DNA from 3 places in the Pseudarthrobacter lactosi genome. Region 3 is predicted to be linked to each of the others. Evidence: riboswitches for the same ligand, from Rfam matches in the RefSeq annotation. Region 3 holds a riboswitch; each other region holds the start of a gene.
The links. Region 3 has a riboswitch for cyclic di-AMP ahead of ACZY0Q_RS13835 (aggregation-promoting factor C-terminal-like domain-containing protein). Riboswitches for the same ligand answer to the same signal wherever they lie in the genome.
Positions count from the first base shown of each region.

Region 1: another riboswitch for cyclic di-AMP. It lies ahead of ACZY0Q_RS16755 (NlpC/P60 family protein); the one in region 3 lies ahead of ACZY0Q_RS13835 (aggregation-promoting factor C-terminal-like domain-containing protein).
Region 2: another riboswitch for cyclic di-AMP. It lies ahead of ACZY0Q_RS16810 (M23 family metallopeptidase); the one in region 3 lies ahead of ACZY0Q_RS13835 (aggregation-promoting factor C-terminal-like domain-containing protein).

Region 1 covers NZ_JBVAYS010000003.1:679,858-684,179, reverse strand. The annotation lists gene ACZY0Q_RS16765 (hypothetical protein) at 1-84, opposite strand, end outside; gene ACZY0Q_RS16760 (heavy-metal-associated domain-containing protein) at 223-621, opposite strand; cyclic di-AMP (ydaO/yuaA leader) riboswitch at 1,002-1,168, shown strand; gene ACZY0Q_RS16755 (NlpC/P60 family protein) at 1,172-1,918, shown strand; gene ACZY0Q_RS16750 (heavy metal translocating P-type ATPase) at 2,027-4,322, opposite strand, start outside.
Region 2 covers NZ_JBVAYS010000003.1:688,914-693,235, reverse strand. The annotation lists gene ACZY0Q_RS16815 (four-helix bundle copper-binding protein) at 1-185, opposite strand, end outside; cyclic di-AMP (ydaO/yuaA leader) riboswitch at 1,108-1,284, shown strand; gene ACZY0Q_RS16810 (M23 family metallopeptidase) at 1,290-2,066, shown strand; gene ACZY0Q_RS16805 (hypothetical protein) at 2,286-2,621, shown strand; gene ACZY0Q_RS16800 (hypothetical protein) at 2,767-3,024, opposite strand; gene ACZY0Q_RS16795 (DUF3105 domain-containing protein) at 3,048-3,683, opposite strand; gene lgt (prolipoprotein diacylglyceryl transferase) at 3,680-4,322, opposite strand, start outside.
Region 3 covers NZ_JBVAYS010000003.1:79,601-83,922, reverse strand. The annotation lists gene ACZY0Q_RS13860 (phosphatase PAP2 family protein) at 1-180, shown strand, start outside; gene upp (uracil phosphoribosyltransferase) at 223-858, shown strand; gene ACZY0Q_RS13850 (VOC family protein) at 922-1,296, shown strand; gene ACZY0Q_RS13845 (HAD-IA family hydrolase) at 1,342-2,040, shown strand; gene ACZY0Q_RS13840 (DUF1905 domain-containing protein) at 2,021-2,464, opposite strand; gene ACZY0Q_RS13835 (aggregation-promoting factor C-terminal-like domain-containing protein) at 2,640-3,380, opposite strand; cyclic di-AMP (ydaO/yuaA leader) riboswitch at 3,386-3,538, opposite strand; gene ACZY0Q_RS13830 (sensor histidine kinase) at 3,639-4,322, opposite strand, start outside.

The sequences.
Region 1 (4,322 bases), 600 kb from region 3:
CCCAGCGACAATGGCCAGGAATCCCGTCAGCAGCGCGGCACGGGTCAGGAACGCCGTGACGCGGCAGGATCCGGTTGCTGCCATGGTGTTCCTCCTTCCGTAGCCATTCATGGGTTTAAGGGTACGGCAGGGATCTTACCCTGCCGGGCTTAGGGTTCAACGAACCTGGGACGGATTCAGTTTCACCCTTTCGCAGCAACTGAGCGTTCAGGGCCGCGATGATTATGATTTTCCATTGTTGCCCTCTCCTGGGTGGGAGGCCCTGACGGCGGCAGCGGCGATGTCCGTCAGGGCGGGCGTTGGACTACCTGCTGGTGAGAGGCTGTACCCGGCGGCCGGGACGGCGTCCCGGACCTCAGGTTCGGTATGGGTGCCGGAGACGGTGAGCCGGGATGCCCCTCCGGGCACCAGCTCGACGGTTACGGCCTCCACTCCGGCGAGGGAGGACACTGCCTTTTCAACGCCCTGTCCGCAATGCCCGCAGGTCAGTCCTTCGACGGAGTAGACGCTGCCTTGAATTGCCGGCGACGCCAGGGTCCGGGAAGAGGTGGAGCAGCAGCTGCATCCGGACGGTTCAGCAGCCACGATGGGCAGCCCGGTCCGGGTTTCGGGGACACACATGTCAGTTCGGCCTTTGCAAGAGAAATCATGGGGAGGCGTTGGGGGTTGAACGGCTGTAACGGCCGGAAGCGCATCGGGCCTGGACAAACCACTTCCCTGAACATCTAAATAATACCCCCATCGGGTATTATTGGCAGGGTGGATGCCGGCGTCTCCTCGCACAGATTGAACAGTTGGCGTGAGCGGCCGGGCCCAGCCGCACTCCCTGTTTAGACCGGCAGGCCGGGTCCGGGTTGCATCGCCGGGCCAGGGGCCTCTGCCCTCGAGTGGCCCCGTTATTCAAATGTGACAATGGGTCGGCCCTCCTGTACGGTCGAATTTGTGCCGGTTTTCTCCGAGGGCGGCACTCCCGCGCTGATTGCCTAACTCTGCCGCTGCCCGGGATCCGATCGCATATTTCGTCCGGCAGAGACGGGGAACCCAATTAGTGGCCTGCTTCGGGCAGGCCTTGGGGTGAAGCCGCTGTACTGCACTTTGTGCAGGACCGCGGCCGGGTGTCTCCCATCCGAATCCGACAGCTCACCTCGCAGGCATTGGGAGAGGCCACTTCATGTCCATTCGCAGAACTCACGGCCGCCACCGCGCGGTCACCGTCCAGACGAGCCCGCTCGCGGCCCTGTCCAGGACCGTCGCTGACAATGCCGGAGGTGTAGGCCGTCAGGCGGCCGTTATCGCTGCTGCATCCGGCCTGGTCCTGACCAGCGGCATCGCCGCGCAGGCCGCAGACGCCCCCGCGCAGCGCGATGCTGAACCGGCTTCAAACCTTGAGGTCACCAGTCAGGCCCCGGCGCCGCTCAGCGCCGACGCGACGGTCAGGATCTCCTATGAGCGTCCCGACGTCAGCACCACACCGGCCCCGGTCGTGGAGGCACCCAAGCCTGCTGCCGCACCTGCCGCGCCGGCAGCTTCCGCCGCCCCGGCGAAAGCCACGATCACCGTAGCCCCTGCTGCTGCGCCAGTGGCCGCTCCGGCCGCTGGCGGCGTGAACGCGACCATGGTTTCTGCCGCTTACGCCCAGATCGGCATGATCCAGGACTGCACACGACTGGTGGAAAACGCCCTTAACGCCGCAGGGATTCCCGTCGGGGACCTTGGACCGATGCAGTTCATGAACTACGGCACCGTCGTCACGGACCCCCAGCCCGGGGACATGGTCATGCAGCCCGGACACGTGGGTATCTACGTCGGCAACGGCCAGGTCCTCAGCTCCGGACTGAACGGCAAGAACGAAACCGCAGTCCACCCCCTGACATGGATGACAGCCAAAGGCTCAGTCACCTTCGTTCGCGCCGGGTAACCAACAACGTGAAGGCCGGTGATTCGCTGCCTTGGGGGCAACGCATCACCGGCCTTCTCCATGCCCACCGACGGATTGGACATCCCGCGGCAGGCACCCCGGCGCTGATCAGCGGACGGGTACCAGTGCCAGCCTGGTCGGGGCGTCGGAGGCCTTCTGAGCGGTGAAGCGGCGCAGCCGTAGGGAGTTGGTGACAACCAGGACGGAGCTGGCTGCCATTGCGGCCCCTGCGATCATCGGATTGAGCAGACCGAGGGCCGCGACCGGAATGCCGACGGCGTTGTAGAAAAACGCCCAGAACAGGTTGGTCTTGATCGTGGCCAGCGTCCGCCGGGAGAGCTCGATGGCGTCCGCGACCTGGCCCAGGTCGCTTCCCATCACTGTCAGGTCCGCGGCGGCAATCGCAACGTCGGTGCCGCTGCCCATTGCGATGCCCAGGTCAGCCTGAGCCAAGGCGGCTGCATCATTCACGCCGTCGCCGGCCATCGCCACGATAGCTCCGCCGGCCTGCAGCCGGCGGATTGCCTCCACCTTGCCTTCAGGAAGTACTCCAGCAAACACGTCTTCTGCCGGGATGCCCACCTGCGCTGCCACGGTGGAGGCGACCGAGGCGTTATCCCCGGTCAGCAGGACGGGCCGCAACCCTAGGGATTTCAGCCGTCCGATCGCGGCCGCAGATCTTTCTTTGACCGTGTCGGTGAGGCTGATGATTCCCTCGGGTTCACCATCAATGCCGACCCAGATGACGGTCGCGCCGGCTTCCTCCTCTGACCGCAGCGCCGTGTAGTTGTCCGCGGCGGGAGTGATGCCGTTATCCTCCAGCCAGCCGGCCCGGCCGGCAACCACCCGTCGGCCGTCCACGGTCCCGCGCACGCCCCCACCCGGTGCGCTGTCGAAGGCTGTGACGGGCAGCAGCGGTGCGTTGGCCTTGGCTGCGCGGGCGATGGCGTGGGCGATCGGGTGTTCGCTGGCGGCTTCGACGGCTCCTGCCAGGGCAAGGATCTCCTCCCCGGTCGTCGAGGTGAAGGACTGCACGGCGGAAACGGAAAGTTGTCCGCTGGTTACCGTTCCGGTCTTATCCAGCACGATGGTGTCCACGGTCCGGGTGTCTTCGAGGACCTGCGGGCCCTTGATGAGGATGCCCAGCTGCGCGCCGCGTCCGGTCCCGGTCAGCAGTGCCGTGGGCGTGGCCAGGCCCAGGGCGCAGGGGCAGGCGATCACCAGGACCGCGACCGCGGCGGTAAAGGAGGACTGCAGGTCACCGGTGGAGAAGTACCATACCGCGAAGGTCGCGGCTGCTATGACGAGGACGACGGGGACGAAGACTGAGCTGATCCGGTCAGCGAGCCGGGCAATCGGGGCCTTGCCGCTCTGGGCCTGGCTGACCAGCTTTCCCATCTGCGCGAGCGTGGTTTCGCTGCCCACACGGGTTGCCTTGACCAGCAGCCGCCCGTTCGTGTTGATCGTCGCCCCGATGACGGTGTCATCGACGCCGACTTCCACCGGAAGTGATTCACCGGTGATCAGGGATGTGTCCACGGCGCTTTGGCCTTCGATGACGTATCCGTCAGTGGGGACTTTTTCGCCCGGGCGGACGACGAAGACATCGCCGGGCCGTAACTGGTCGGCAGGGATCCGGGTCTCGACCCCGTTGCGGAGAACTGTTGCTTCCTTCGCCCCCAGATTCAGCAGCGCCCGCAGCGCGTTGCCCGCACGCTGTTTCGCACTGGCTTCCAGGTACCGGCCCAGCAGCAGGAATGTCGTGACGACGGCGGCGACCTCGAAGTACAGGGCATGGGCGCTCATGTCCATGCCCGGGTGCTCGGTCAGGGCAGGGTCCGCGAAGAGTTGCCAGGCCGAAAACAGGAAGGCGGCACTCACACCGATCGATACCAGGGTGTCCATGGTGGATGCCAGATGCCGGGCATTGACCGCCGCAGCACGGTGGAAGGGCCATGCGGACCAGCTGACCACGGGCAGGCTCAGCGCGAAGGCCACCCAGCCCCAGTTCGGGAACTGCGCTGCCGGGACCATGGAAATGATCACTACCGGCAGGGTGAAAATAGCAGCGAGCAACAGCCTCGGACGCAGGGCGGCGGCTGCTGCAGCGGCGGGCTGAGCCTCATCGTTCAGACCAGTCAGGGCCGGGTCAGACTCAGGCCCCAGGCCGCGTCCTTCGCCTGTCCCGGGGGTTACTTTGAGTCGTGCCGAGTAGCCGGTGGCTGTGACCGCATCGATGATCTGCTGGTCCGTGATGGAGTCCGGAACGGTGACCTGTGCGGATTCCAACGGAAGGTTCACGCTGGCCTCGACCCCGTCGAGTTTGCCAAGTTTGCGTTCGACCCGGGCGACGCACGAGGCGCAGGTCATGCCTTCGATGTCGAGTTCGATGATGCGGGACTTG
Region 2 (4,322 bases), 610 kb from region 3:
TCGGTGCGGATGCATTTGGTCAACTCGGCGACCATGTCTTCGCCGAGGCAGGCATCAGCGCAGGCGGTACAGGCCTGTGAGCAATCAAAGCACGCCGCAATGCATTCGGCGAGCATGTGCTGATCGATGCCGCCGAGATCCTTCGGGTACGCATCGAGCATCTTGTGGGTGCTTCCGTGTGTCATTTCTTTCTCTCTTTCCAATACTGAACGGAAGGAACCTGGTGCGGAGACCGGCTGATGTTTTCTGATGTGCCGGCTGTTTGGCTGATGTTCTTTCTCGGGCCTCCTTCTGATCGCTGAAGGCAGGACCCAAAGGGCGGCCCGCACGCGGTGTCTACGCCAGCCAGGTCGAAGGGTGCCACTTGCCGGCCGTATGGCCTGGCGTTCGCGCGGCCGGACGGGGAGAACGTGTGCTTTATGTCCGGCTGACAGACAGTTGAGTTAGGGTTAGCGCCTGCCAGCTCAGCGGTGCTTGGGGCCTGTTGGCGATGTGGGATGCCGGGGGCCGGGCGCGCGGGCCCGCGGAATCAGGGATGAGCGTTCCTGGCCTTGGCTGCGCCGCGTCGGTCACAGCAACGGGCCACGACCGTGGACTGACTGCCCGGGTGTCTCCGGTCTCGTGGCACCCGCTGCGCGGGACCCCGCGGAGCACGTCGGAGGCGGATTGGGCTCCGACCGGGCTCACTCTGTTCGAACGTCCCCGAGGGTTCTCCTGTCCCCCGGGGATCGCAGTCTCGCGCTGGCGCTGTGCGGCGGCGTAAGGGCTGCGGTCGGACACCCCCACCACGTGGTCCTGTCCACTACAAAAGGTAACTGGCGCGGCCACCAGGAGGACGATCACGAGGCAGGAAAGAACAGCCCGCGGCGCCGCAAGCCTGCGGACCAGCAGTGGAAGCGTGGAACGTTGAAGGGCCATCTGGTCTTTCCTGGGGCAAGTCCCGCCCAGCGTAACCTTCCGGTGCCCCGCCAGTCACCATCCCTGTCCCCTTAAGCCCAGAGCGCTTTTGATAACGGATTTGTAACTTAAGCCGACGCTTCGCTAAAGTTGGATAAACACATACCCCCAACGGGTATGGATGTGACCGCTTCGCCAAACCCCGCCGGCGGTCCTTGAACCTGATCTTTCTCAGGCGGGGGCGGAGGACCCACTTTTGGTGCGTAATGATGCACCTTGGGGTGAAGCCGACCCTGTGACTGCGCGTCCTGATCGCGTCCTGCAGGGCAGCCGGACAGTCCACTCGTCCGAATCCGACAGCTAACTTCGCCGGCGCCGAGAGGACCACTATCTTGCCTGCCCAGCCAAAACACGGCCGTCGCCGTGCCCTTCCGGCCGCTGCCTCACCACGCCGCCGTCCGTTCTTCCAGGAACCAATGTTCCGGCTCCGCGGCCAGCAGTTCGGCCTAACAGCAGCCGTCACGGGAATGATTGCCCTCACTGCTCTGTCCGCGGCGCAGGCTGACTCCGGCAGCCGCGCTGCGGCCCAGGACCGGCCAGTGGCCGTGGCAGCCGCGGCTCCGGAAGCGGCGGTCACGGCAGCAGCTGAAACTGTTCTCACCTTTGACCGCCCGGAGGTGACCTCCCAGCCTGCGCCTGCGCCCGTTGCCCCGGCGCAGTCCGCAGGGGCGGTTAAGGCACTCCAGGCTGCCCCCGAGCCCGTGCCGGCATCCCCATCCACGGGGTTGCGTGCCCCGCTCGCGTCGATTAACGTCAGTTCCCCCTTCGGCTTCAGAATCAGCCCGATCACCGGGGCCGCAGCTGAAATGCACACCGGGATTGATCTGACCGGGGCGTGCTCGACGGCGGTCTTCGCCGCCGGTTCCGGCACTGTCACCGAGGCCGGCTGGAGCCCGTACGGCGGCGGCAACCGGATCGTCGTCGATCACGGCAACGGGCTGAAGACCACCTACAACCACCTGGCCAGCATCGGTGTCTCCCTCGGACAGGCCGTGGCTCAGGGCCAGCAGATTGCAGGGGTAGGCACAACCGGTGCCTCCACCGGCTGCCACCTTCACTTCGAGGTCATGGTCAACGGCCAGACCGTCGACCCGGCTGCCTTCATCTAAGAGGCCCGGCCCGCAGCCAGATGGCTGCGCTGACTGCTTGCGCGTGAAGGCGGAAGCCGCGCGATGAAGCGGTACAGTTGCGGGTGCGTCCTGCACCCTGTTTTTCTGCGGTCCAGACGGGCCGCCGCTCAGTGCCAGTCATGGTTCCGGGCTCGGGCGGATTACGCACAGGGGCCGCCTGCGGGCGCCCACACAACGAGCCGGACAAAGGACTATACAGTGCAAATCCCAATGGCTGCCGCGGGTCTTTACGCCCTGGCCACGACGCCGGCCCCGGGTCCAGGCAACGAAGGTCTGAGGCCAGGGCTGGACCCGGATCAGGTAACTCCCGGATTCCTGGGTTTCGCGATGACGGCGTTCATGGTCATCGCAGTTGTCCTGCTCATGGTTTCCATGACCAGACGAATCCGGCGTGTGCGTTACCGGGCGCAGTTCGAGCAAGGAAGCGAACCCGTTTCGGAAGAAACGGATGATGCCCGCAGCCAGCCTGGGATCAACGAAACCGAGGCGACCAACGGCAGCGGACCGGGCGGCGAGGGCCCCGGACGGGGATGAGCCCGCGGCTCCCGCGGTAGGCCGCCGTGTGGAGTTTATTTAGTGAAGCCGTGCTGCATGTGGCCGGACAATGCTGGATCTACCGCTCCTGTTTGTCTTTTTCATTATCGACGGTTTGCGATGGTCGTTCCCAGGGGCGGCATGCTCAGCGCTTTTTCGTCTCGGTGCGTCCGGCGAGGATTGCGCCGATGAGGATCAGCACGCCACCGGTGGGGTAGCCGATGAAAATGTCCTCGGTGATGCTCGGCCCCTGGCCGGTAGCGGCCAGGTGCGCGATCCAGTGGCTGATGGCGACGAGGGCACCGGCGGCCATGAGGGCCTGTCCGATGCGGACGAGCCGCCGGTGCCGGCGGTAGCGCGAGTCGGCGTCGGGCTCTTGTTTGGGCTTGTGGTACTTTTTCATGATTTTCCTTGAAGGGGTCGGGGTCAGCTGTTGGTGCCGCCCGTGCAGGCGGCTCCGGGTTCGGGTGCGTTGGGGGACTGGGCGTAGGCCCGGATAAAGGCGGGGATGCGGTCGTCGCCGGCGTCCTGCACGCTCAGCTGTGACCCCCATGCGGTGACGGTGACCGGGCCGGTCTGGTCTTTCTCCGGGCTGAGCAGGACGTAGGGCTTTCCCTTGGCGAGTTCGGTGAGCTTGGTTAGCTCTGCCGCCGGCAGGTCGGGTTTGTAGGTCAGCCACACGGCCCCGTGTTCGAGCGAGTGCACCGCGCGTTGTTCCTTGACCGGTTCGGTGTAGACCCCGCAGTTGATCCAGACCGGCGCATGATCGCCTCCGGCGCCCGGTTCCTGCGGGTAGTCGACGGCGTCCTGGACGTGGTTGCGGGCGAGACCGGCGAAGGTCTGGACGCCGTCGATGGGTCTTTTCGCAGCCTCCGCAGCTGCGTTCTTTTCCTGGACCGAGGTGGTGACGGTGAAGGCAACGGCGGTAATGATGAGCGCCAGGACCAGCCCGAAACTACCGTAGACCAAGAGGTTCCATTTGCGCTGCTTGGCCTCTTGCTGTGACCGGACGGCGGCCAGGGCAGCCTCGTGGTCGGCGCGTCGCTTTCCGGCGTTATTCATGTGTGTGTCCTTTCGGTGGGTGCATCAGGATCCTGCCGCAGATCGGGCGAGCGGGTTTCGACTTCGGAGCGCGGCCGGGACCGCAGGCGATGGAAGAGGGCCATTCCGGCAATAAAGAGAAGGCCGGAGACCCATGTGTTCACGCGCAGACCCAGGATGGTGTTGGCAGGATCGGAGCGCATCAGTTCGAAAGCGAACCGGCCGGCGGTGTAAAGGACGATGTAGAGGGCAAAGACTGCACCGGCACCGAGCCTGTACTTGCGGTCCAGGGCCATCAGCAGGGAGGCGGCGGCCAGGCACCAGAGGGATTCGTAGAGGAAGGTGGGTTGGAAGTAGCCCAGGACCTCCGGGGTGCCGTCGCCCGAGAGGACGGCCTGCCCGGTGGCCTGGTTCATGTTGTAGATCTGGAGTTTCCAGGGCAGGTCTGTGGGGCCGCCGTAGAGTTCGTTGTTGAACCAGTTCCCCCACCGTCCCAGGCCTTGGGCGATGAGCAGGCCGGGGGCGGCTGCGTCAGCGAACGCCAGGAAGGGGATCCCGGCGCGTCGGGCGCCGATCGCGGCGCCGACAAGTCCCAGGGCGACGGCGCCCCAGATGCCGAGGCCGCCCTCCCAGATTCTCAGCGCCCCCCAGGGGTCCCTG
Region 3 (4,322 bases):
CGCGTTTTCCTGGGCCACCACTGGCTGACGGACGTTATGGCCGGCTGGTTCCTCGGGCTGGCGTGGGTGGGGATCGTGATCCTGGCGCATCGGCTCTTCCATGTCCTGCGGAAACGCGAGCACGCCGGTCCGGCACCAACGTTCGAGCACCCCGCCATCCGGGACGAACAGCCGAGCTGATTCCCGGCCGGAGGCTGCCCCCCTGGGTGATAGTTTTGACCCATGCGCACTCTTGTTGTGGACCACCCGCTGGTCGCCCATAAGCTCACCGTCCTGCGGGACAAGAACACCCCGTCGCCCGTCTTCCGGCAGCTGACGGAAGAGCTGGTGACCCTCCTGGCCTACGAAGCCACGCGTGACGTCCGCACCGAACCGAAGACCATCGAGACGCCCGTCAGCACCACCATCGGCACTTACTTCACCAAGCCCACGCCGCTGGTGGTTCCCATCCTGCGCGCCGGGCTCGGCATGCTCGAGGGTATGACCAAGCTGGTCCCCACCGCTGAGGTGGGCTTCCTGGGCATGGCCCGCGACGAGGAAACCCTGGACATCATCACCTACGCGGAGCGGCTCCCGGAAGACCTGACGGACCGGCAGATCTTTGTGCTGGATCCCATGCTTGCCACCGGCGGAACCCTGCGCGAGGCCATCAAGTTTCTGTTCAAGCGCGGCGCCTCCGACGTCACGTGCATTTGCCTCCTGGCCGCGCCGGAAGGCCTGGCCAAGCTCGAAGAGGAACTTGCCGAGGCCAACGTGACAATCGTTCTGGCGTCCATTGACGAACGGCTTGACGAGAAGTCCTACATCGTTCCGGGTCTCGGCGACGCCGGCGACCGCCTGTACGGCATCGCCGGCTAGTTCTGGGCTGCTCCAGAATTTAGGTCTTCCGCTTTCCCCGCCGCCGCCGTTAGCCTGTGGCGCATGGACTGGAAACTTGAACTCGTTTTTGTGCCCGTATCCGACGTGGACCGCGCCAAGGATTTCTACGTCAACAAAGTTGGATTCAACCCGGATTTCGACGAGCGGCCCATGGATGGCATCCGCTTCGTCCAGCTGACCCCGCCGGGTTCCGCCTGCTCCATCTGTATCGGCGAAGGCCTCAATGACGCCCCTCCGGGTACGGCGCCAAGCCTGCAGATGGTGGTCAGCGACATCCAGGCCGCCCACGACCACCTCAAGGGCAACGGCGTAGATGTCAGCGACATTGACGTGCAGGACTGGGGGCACTTCGTTTATTTCGCTGATCCCGACGGCAACAAATGGGCGGTGCAGTACATCCCGGGGCGCGACGCCTAAGCCTGTGACTCACAGGCCTGCGGCGCCTAAGGCAAAATAGGCAGCATGAACATCCCGACACAAGCCGCCACACGCATGCCTGCAGCCACACGATCGCTGACCTGCCGTGCCGTCCTTTTCGATATGGACGGCACGCTGGTGGACTCCACGGCAGTGGTCGAAGAGGTGTGGGGAGAATTCGCTGCCCGGTACGGTCTGGACATCGGCGAAATCCTGCGCACTTCGCACGGCATCCAGGCTGCGGATACCGTCCGACGCTTCGCGCCGGCCGGAGCCGACGTTGTGGCGCTCACTGCCGAACTCGGCGCCATGGAACGGGTGCGGACTGCCGGTATTGTCGCGTTGCCGGGGGCTGCCGAGATGCTTCGCAGCCTCCCGGCCGAGGCAGTGGCGCTGGTGACCTCAGCGGACAGGACCCTCGCGGACATCCGCATGGACGCGGCGGGACTGGCCGTGCCGGCCACAGCCGTGACGGCGGAACTGGTCACACGGGGCAAACCGGACCCGGAAGGGTATCTGATGGCAGCCGGGCTGCTGGGCGTGCAGCCGGAGGACGCCTTGGTATTCGAGGATGCACCCGCCGGAATTGCGGCAGGGGTTGCCGCGGGGATCCGGACGGTGGCAGTGGGTCCCAATACGGGTGAATTGCCGGCAGGCGTGCTCCACATCCCGGACTACCGTGCAGTGACTGTCTCCGTGGAACGGAACGCCGGGGGACTGCCGGTCATTTCTTTCCGGCTTTGAGGTCGGCGACCATCTTCGTGATCCGCCTGGCCCGGGTTTCGTCCGTCTTGGCATCTCCGATTGGCTCCACGTACCGGCGCTGCGTGCTGTAGTTCAGCGTGGCGTAAAACACCTGCGCTTCGGGTTCGGCGGCCAGGGCTGCGGCCAGATCCTCGGGGACCTCGATGATGCGCGGCTGTGTGTCCAGTTCCACGTCCACCTCGATGGTGTCGCCGGCGGCGACTCCGGTGAATTCCCGGTTGGCGGTGCTCACCCCGATCAGGTTCTGTCCCCCCATGACCGCGATGCTGCTCCGGTAGCTCTTGCCGTTGATGGTCACCACCACCGGCGGACGCTTGCCCGCGCCGAGAGCCGAGATAACTTCCTCGGGAACCTCGATGCCCGCCTTGTTGCCGCTGCCCAGGATGGTGGTGGTGAATTTCATGGCCCAAGTATGGCGCGGAGCCGCCAGGCACGGAACCCCTGACCGCCACACCGGTAGCCACTGAGCGCCACAGCCACTGACCGCCACACTGGCAGCCCGAGCATTGGCAGCCTTGGCGCTGGTAGCCCGAGCGCCGGGACCCGGGCGCAGGGGAGCCTGGTAAGGCGGAGTCGGCCTAGTACCAGTTGTGCGACAGGTGGAAGTTCAGCGCGCCACACGGTGACTGGTAGCGCTCCTGGATGTAGTTCAGGCCCCAGTTGATCTGCGTGCGGTAGTTGGTGAGGTAGTCCCCGCCGGCGCTTGCCATCTTCTCAGCGGGCAATGACTGGACGATGCCGTATGCGCCGCTGCTGGCATTGGTGGCCGTGGTGGTCCATTCGGATTCCTTGGTCCACAGCGTCTGCAGGCACTGCATCTGGTCAGCGGACCAGCCGTAGGTCGCCAGCTGCCCGGCGGCGTAGGCCTGGGCTCCCGCAGGGTCGTTGACGGCCACAACGGGTGCGGGTACAGGCTCGGGAGCCGGTGCCGGTGCCGGTGCAGCCTCCGGGGCGGGGACCTGCGCAGGTGCCGGTTCGGCAGCCTGGGGCGCGACTTTGATCTCGGCCGGCGCAGCCTCTGGGGTGGCCGGGGCCTGAATCTCGGCGGCTTGGACGCTCAGCTTCGACTGGGCGCTGGCTTCTTCGGCGGCCTGGTTGGCGTTGGCAGCAAGCGACGCGGACTCGGAAGCGTGTGCTGCGGCAGTGACTCCGACCAGCAGGGCGCACGCCGTCGCGAACACCGCGGCGCGCTGGCCCATGGAGGGAATCCGGGCCGCCTTGGACAGTGGGGACATAGCTGCACCGATGCGGGTCTGCTTGCGGTGGCTGGCGGACTTTGTATCGCCCTGCGGACGTGTTTCTACCTTGAATTCAGACATGATGGATCGCCTCTCACACCTGCGGAGTTAGCTGTCGGGTTCGGATGAGGGCATCCGGCCACACGGCACAATCACGTGTTGGCTTAACCCCAAAGGGCACTTGGTGCCCGGGACGGTGGGTCCCCCGCCTCTGCCTCTGAAGACGGAATCCGGGAAGTGGCAGAGCTTGGCGTCATCCGGATATGCGGCCCAATCGGGATCCGCACCTGTTCGACGGTACAGGAGCTGGGCGCTTAAGTCACATTTTGGTAACAGGAATCACGAAGCCGGTGTGTCGCCTTGCTGCACTCCGGCTTCGGTGGTCTGCGCCACGGCTCCGGCGGGGAAGAGTAAGGCAAACTCTGTCCGCCCGGCCCGCGAGGTCACTGCCACGCTCCCGCCGTGGGCCTCCAGGATGGACTGGACAATGGACAGACCCAGGCCGCTGGTGCCCTCAGACGCCCCGGCGCCCACGGCCGGTGCCGTTCCCTTGCGGGCCGCGTCTGCGCGGGCAAACCGGGAGAAAACATGGTCCACGAATTCCGCAGGGATGCCGCCGCCGTCGTCCGCTACGGTCACTGCAGCGCCGCCATCCGCAGACTTCGTAACAGCGGTGACCACGGTGGTCCCGGGCGGCGTATGTTTACGCGCGTTGGAGAGCAGGTTGACCAGCACCTGACGCAATTGGGAGGCATCACCGGTGACGGCAAGCGGTTCGTCGGGCAGTTCAAGGCGCCAGTGGTGTTCCGGGGCTATGACTTTCTCGTCACTGACGGTTTCGATCACGAGTTGGGTGAGATCAACTTCGCTGAGCTTAAGGGGCTGTCCCTCATCGAGCCGGGCCAGTAGCAGCAGATCCTCCACCAGTGTGGTCATGCGTTCGGACTGGCTCTGGACGCGGGCCAGGGACTTCCGGCCGTCCGGCGTGAAGTCCTCGGTCATCCGCATCAGCTCCGTATACCC